2 regions of the Paenibacillus sp. FSL M7-0896 genome follow, and region 2 is predicted to be linked to the other one. Evidence: riboswitches for the same ligand, from Rfam matches in the RefSeq annotation. Region 2 holds a riboswitch; the other holds the start of a gene.

Region 1 (3,413 bases), 480 kb from region 2:
CCGCAGGGAAAGAGAGCCGGGACCGCTGGATGATTACCTATGCGGATCTGATCACGCTTCTGCTTATTTTCTTCGTGATTCTGTATGCCATGAGCAGTCTCGATTCGCAGAAATATGCCATTGTCAGCGGCTCCTTATCGGATACCTTCAAGAGCGGAAGTACAGTACTGGAAGGCGGAAGCGGCGTTCTGGAGGGCAATCAGGGCATTACAGGGACTGACGTTTCGAAGGGTCATAATGAAGACGGCAGCACCGCTGACACGCCTTCGGCCACAGACTCTGGGGATGCGAACGGACTCAATGGACACGGGGCAGATACACCTGCAGCCGGACAAGAAGGAGATGGGGCTGAACACCAGCCGTCTGCGCGCGAGCTTGCTTTTCGTGAACAGGAGGCGAAGCTGGCTGCGCTTATGGGCGTTATCACCCAATATGTGGAGGAGAATAACCTGGGTGAGCAGATTTTTGTTGCCGATAAGCCGCAGGGCATTGCCATCACGCTCAGTGACCGCTTCCTGTTCGATGCGGGTAAGGCTGAGCTGAAATCACCTGCACTCCCTGCACTGCGCCAGCTCTCCGGCCTGTTCCGCGGCATCGGCGCCACCATTAGCATCGAAGGCCACACCGACAATGTTCCCGTGACGCCAGGCTCAGTGTACAAAGACAACTGGGAGCTATCGGGCGCCCGGGCGCTGTCGGTCCTGCGCTTTTTTCTGGACAAAGAGGGGCTGAGCCCCGATACCTTCCAGTACGCGGGTTATGCCGATACCCGGCCTGCATATGATAATGCGACCACCGAAGGCAGACAGAAGAACCGCCGGGTCGAACTCATTGTTCTGCGCCAGCTGCAGGAGACGGAATAATATACAGACGCAAAAAGACAGACCTCTCACATTAGTAACATCTAATGTAATAAAGAGAGGTCTGCCGTATTAATATCCGCTTCCGCAAAAAAGCTAACTTTTATTCCCCAACCAGTTGCTTGTACGCTGCCGCATCCAGCAGGCCGGTTACTGCCTCTGCGAACTCTGCGTCCAGCTCCAGCTCAAAAATCCAACCGTCTCCGTAAGGCTGATCGTTGATCAGCTCCGGGCTGGCCTCCAGCGCATCGTTGATCTTGGTCACCTTACCGGATACGGGTGAATATAGCTCCGATACCGTCTTCACGGACTCAATACTGCCCACGCTGTCACCAGCGGAGATTGCCGCGCCGACTTCCGGGAATTCTACAAACACGATATCGCCGAGCAGATGCTGCGCATGATCCGTAATCCCTACACGTACTACGCGTCCCTCGCCCTGCTGCGCCCACTCATGCTCTTCGCTGTATAGCAGGTTGTCAAGCACTTCACTCATGTCCAAGCCGCCTCTTTTCCGTAATTGGAGTTCTAAATTTAGTTATAGCCTAAGTTATCGGCTTGCCTAATGTCAATATAACTGACAGTAAAATTAAATTTGTCAACTTTTTGACGTTTTTTGATTGACAGGGCGGAGGGTTACCCGGTTTAATGGAGTCAGTAGAAAAACATATGGTTTGCGAATGATGGCATAGGGAGAGACTGTCTCACAGGAAGACAGCGCCGAAGGAGTAAGCCCGGGATGGGTGAATCTCTCAGGCAAAAGGACCTTTGCCGGACGCATCTCTGGAGAGCATCCGGATGCCTGCGCCGCAGGCTTCACGGATCACCAACGGGGAAACCTGCGCTGCAATGCAGGGTAACTCTCAGGTACCAAGGACAGAGCGAAAGTCCATTTATGCATACGTGCATAATGGCTTTCGCCTGTCCTTTTTCGTATGTAATCAAAGCCAAGGGAGTGACGAGATGGAGTCTTTGAGAAGAACGCCTTTTTATGATCTCTATGCCGCGTATGCGGAGTCCAGGTGTATTGATTTTGGCGGCTGGGAGCTGCCGGTTCAGTTCACAGGGATCGTGAAGGAGCATGAAGCCGTCCGCAATCAGGCCGGACTGTTCGATGTCTCCCACATGGGAGAATTCATGGTTACCGGAGAGGGCGCAGAAGCCTTCCTCCAGAGAATGACCACGAATGATGTCAGCCGCCTGGAAGACGGCGCGGCGCAGTATACCCTGATGCTCTATCCAAGCGGCGGTGTGGTGGACGATCTGCTCGTATACCGGCTGGGCGAGGAGCGTTACATGCTTGTCGTGAATGCGTCGAATATCGACAAGGACTTCCAGTGGCTGCAGGAGCATCTCACCGCCGAGTTCAGCGGGGTTACCCTGAAGAATATTTCGGATGAGACCCTGCTGCTCGCTTTGCAGGGACCGCTGGCCGAGACCATCCTTGCCAAAGTGACGGACGCTCCTCTAACGGAACTCAAGCCTTTTCACTTCATCGAACACACCGAGGTCTGCGGCGTCAGCGTCCTGCTCTCCCGCTCCGGATATACCGGTGAGGATGGCTTCGAGCTGTACGCTCCTGCTGATACGGCGGCTACCCTCTGGAAGGGCCTGCTGGAAGCAGGCGCTCCGCATGGCCTGACTCCTGCCGGACTCGGCGCACGCGACACGCTGCGCTTCGAGGCCAAACTGCCGCTGTACGGCCAGGAGCTGTCGGCGGATATCACTCCACTCGAAGCCGGTGTCCAGTTCTTCGTGAAGCTGGATGCAGGCGACTTCATCGGCCGTGACGCCCTGCTGAAGCAGAAGGAAGCCGGTCTGCCCCGTCGTCTTGTGGGCCTGGAGATGATCGACCGTGGCATTCCCCGCTCCCACTATCCCGTATACGCGGATGGAGTAAAGATCGGTGAAGTAACGACCGGCACCCAGTCCCCGACCCTGAAGCGGAATCTCGGACTCGCCCTGCTGGATACTGCCTATACGGAGATCGGTACAGAGGTGTACGTAGAGATCCGCGGCAAGCAGCTCAAGGCTGCCGTCATCAAAGCCCCATTCTACAAAAGAAGCCAAGGAGTGAAGCCGCAATGAAGCACCGCTATCTGCCTATGACCGGGCAAGACCGCGCAGAAATGATGGAGACCGTAGGCATCCAGTCCATCGATGAGCTGTTCGCCGATATTCCGCAGTCTGTCCGTTACCAGGGAACCCTGCCGATGTCCGGTGCGCTGGATGAGTACGCACTGCTTCGCCACATGAAGGGGCTAGCTAACAAGAATGCTGATTTCGATACCCATGCCAGCTTCCTTGGCGCCGGATTATACGATCACCACGTTCCGGTCGTCATCAACCATGTGATTTCCCGTTCGGAATTCTATACCGCCTATACCCCTTATCAGCCGGAGATCAGTCAGGGTGAGCTACAGGCGATCTTCGAATTCCAGTCCTATATCTGTGAACTGACCGGGATGAAGGTCGCCAATGCAAGTATGTATGACGGTGCAACGGCCCTGTCCGAAGCGGCTGTGCTGGCCGCAGGTGCCACCAAACGCAAGA
Region 2 (3,413 bases):
CAGCAGCATCAGCAGCAGCACCCGGTATCGCACGATATTGTGCAGCAGACGGCCGAAACGGCCCTGGGGCTGTGTCGCTAACTTGGTGTTCAAAGCTTGTGGTACGGGATTTGCCATAAGTTCTAACCTCACTCTACTTGTTCTGGATGAACTTATTATAGTAGAGCGGATGAACCGAATTCTCTCTTGCAAATGACCCTGTTTATTCAAAAATGACTTTGTGCAAGTAGGATGTTATTCTGCGCTCCTGTCACAAAATAGCAGCAAGGGAACGTTATACCTGTATATTCTTAATAAGCAAAGGAGAGAAACTATGTACACGATCAGCTTAAATACGATGAAGAAAGCAATTATAGCAACAGCAGTAACCGCTGTACTCGGAGGGACAGTTGTCGGCGGGGGATTCACTGTACCCGTAGCGGCGGCAGCCAATGTCAACAAGGATGCTAAGGCTGACAGCGCGTTCGCGGCCAGCGACAACGCCACTCTGAAGGCTATTTTCCAGAAAGGGCTTGCTGCTGCTCCGAATCAGGCCGTGACTCAGGAGGGGGTAACCCTGACACTAACCGATCTGATCTATGACAGTAATCAACTTATCGCAGGCATCCGGCAGGAGGGAGGGACGGTGGACAAGAACGGTTCTTTCATGGACCAGACCAGGAATGTGGACGTGTTAATCAATGGGAAAAAGCTGCTGTTTGATACTTCCATCATTCCCAATTTGGAAGATACGGACACAGCCTTGATCTATTTGAGTAAGGGAGCCATGAAGCAGCAAATCCCGGACAAATTCGACCTGACGCTGAAGGCATACGCCAACGGGGTGAAGGAGCCGTTTATTTTCAAAGTTCAAGTGAACAAGCTGGGGACCCTGTTAAGCCTGAAGCCGGGCGTCTCCAAGAAGAACAACAAATTCAATTATACGGTGAATTCCTTCGAGATGACCGCGTTAACGATGTCTCTGCAGGTGACCTTTAAGGGTGAAGTTCCGGCAGCGGCCAAGTCCAAGGTGAACAACCCGGAAAGAATGTTATATGACCTTGTGGACGAGAAAGGAAATGTGATCTCGCCGTGGGGCAAGCCGTTTGAGAAAGTCCGGACAAGCGGTACCGAGGAACAGAACTATAGTGCATTCCCAGCCGTTCCGAAGTCCATTAGCGTTAAGCCTTTTACGTATTCCAAAGATGCCAGCGGGAAGATGCTCAAAGACAAGCAGGGCCAGTGGGCTAAAACTTATTATAAAGACCTGGAAACCAAAATTACGGTTAAATAACGTGCAATGAAGCAGTGCAGGACACCCGGCGATGACCACGAGAGTAACAAATGATATTGACAGAAGTCTGGACTGTGCATAGAATTGAAAAATATTTACATGAAGTCAGCTTCAAATAATTGAATATTCGCAAGCTATGAAGGCTATGGATCACACTATAGCTGGAGCAGCTTCTGGAGAGACTGCGGGAGACCGCAGCGCCGAAGGGTTCACAATCTCAGGCAAAAGGACAGAAGAGTACCGGATTTGTTTTTTGCCGTGCGGTTTAGCCGCTGCTGCAGAAGCTTATTTGGAACTTCTTATGAACCGGGAGATTGGATGATATCCAGTCTCCTTTTTGTTATGGGGTCCCCGCAAAGTATCTGAGTAATCATCGGAGCGGAATCTCCACTTTGTGGGGTTATTGTGCGTTACCCGGCAGGACAGCGTCATATACACTAAGGGGGAAACAGGTATGGCACAGACAGAATTAAAAAGAGAGCTTGCGAACCGGCATGTTCAGCTTATCGCTATCGGAGGTACGATCGGCACAGGATTATTCCTGGGCTCAGGCAAGGCGATTCAGCAGGCCGGGCCTTCCATTATGCTCACGTATCTGATCGTGGGGATTGCCGTCTTTTTTGTGATGCGGGCGCTGGGGGAGCTGTTGCTCTCGAAGGCGGGGTATCAATCTTTTACAGATATTGCTGAGGATTACTTGGGGCCGCGCGCGGCATTCATTACAGGCTGGACTTACTGGTTCTGCTGGATTATGACGGCGATGGCCGATGTGATTGCGGTGGGCGTCTATGTGCAGTACTGGTTCGATATTCCGCAGTGGGTGCCGGCCGTGATCTGCCTGATCATTCTGCTCGGGCTAAATCTGCTCACGGTCAAAAGCTTCGGCGAACTCGAATTCTGGTTTGCTCTGATCAAGGTGGTTACGATTCTGGCTCTGATCGGCCTGGGGATTGTCCTGCTGGTGACCCAGTTCAAGACGGATGCAGGCGCAGTGTCGGTCCGCAATCTCTGGGAGCACGGGGGCGTGTTCCCGAACGGGGTGAAGGGCTTCCTGTTCTCCTTTCAGATGGTGGTATTCGCCTATGTCGGCGTGGAGCTGGTGGGGGTATCGGCAGCGGAGACGGCTAATCCTGAGAAAAACATCCCGTCCGCGATCAACAAAATTCCGCTGCGGATTCTCTTCTTCTATGTCGGCGCGCTCTTCGTGCTGCTGTGCATTAATCCCTGGACCCAGCTTAGCGCAGCTGAAAGTCCGTTCGTGCGCACCTTCAGTCTGGTCGGGATTCCGGTTGCTGCGGGGATTATCAATTTCGTTGTCTTAACCTCGGCGGCCTCCGCCTGCAACAGCGGGATGTTCTCGACCAGCCGGATTCTCTACAATCTGAGCAGACGGAATCAGGCCTCGCCTCAGCTTGGCAAGCTGAACCGGAATCATGTGCCTGCGAATTCCTTATTCCTCTCCACGCTGGTGATCTCTGCCGGGGCACTGCTCAGCAAGCTTATTCCGGGTCAGGCCTTCGGCATCGTGACTACGATCAGCGCCATTTGCTTCATCTGGGTCTGGGGCGTTGTGCTGGTCTGCCATATCAAGTATAAAAGGAACCGCCCGGACTTACATGCCGCTTCCAAATTTAAAGCACCGTTCACCCCGGTAATTAACTATGCTGTCCTGACGCTGTTTGCCGCCATTCTTGTGATCATGCTCTTTGCTGCCGAGACCCGTCCGGCGCTGCTGTTCACCCCGCTCTGGTTCATCCTGCTGTTCGTTCTGTATTCCATTAGAAGCCGTAAGGAGAAAAGTGAACAGGAAATCAGTATAATCAATACATAAACTGATTTCAGGATGAAGAGGGTGCAGCCGCCGCATGAACAAGACAGACCGCATGTTAGCCATCGTACTGGAGCTGCAGCGCAAAGGGGTCGTACGGGCAGAGGATCTGGCGTCCGTCTTCGAGACTAGCGTAAGAACCATCTACCGCGATATCCAGGCGCTTAGTGAAGCCGGAGTGCCGGTGGTAGGCGCTACGGGTCAGGGATATTCACTGGTAAAAGGGTATTTCCTGCCCCCGGTCAGCTTCACCGCCGAGGAGGCAGTGACCCTGCTGATCGGGACGGATTTCGTGGAGCAGCGGTTCGACAC

The links. Region 2 has a riboswitch for glycine ahead of MKY12_RS30795 (amino acid permease). Riboswitches for the same ligand answer to the same signal wherever they lie in the genome.
Region 1: linked by a shared signal. The riboswitch ahead of gcvT (glycine cleavage system aminomethyltransferase GcvT) and the one ahead of MKY12_RS30795 (amino acid permease) in region 2 are both predicted to bind glycine.

Annotation. Positions count from the first base shown of each region.
Region 1 is NZ_CP150250.1:6,636,508-6,639,920, forward strand. Features, by position in the region: gene MKY12_RS28750 (flagellar motor protein MotB) at 1-863, shown strand, start outside; gene gcvH (glycine cleavage system protein GcvH) at 964-1,356, opposite strand; glycine riboswitch at 1,541-1,638, shown strand; gene gcvT (glycine cleavage system aminomethyltransferase GcvT) at 1,824-2,948, shown strand; gene gcvPA (aminomethyl-transferring glycine dehydrogenase subunit GcvPA) at 2,945-3,413, shown strand, end outside.
Region 2 is NZ_CP150250.1:7,111,897-7,115,309, reverse strand. Features, by position in the region: gene MKY12_RS30805 (ABC transporter permease subunit) at 1-93, opposite strand, end outside; gene MKY12_RS30800 (DUF5643 domain-containing protein) at 314-1,273, shown strand; glycine riboswitch at 1,437-1,516, shown strand; gene MKY12_RS30795 (amino acid permease) at 1,728-3,104, shown strand; gene MKY12_RS30790 (YafY family protein) at 3,139-3,413, shown strand, end outside.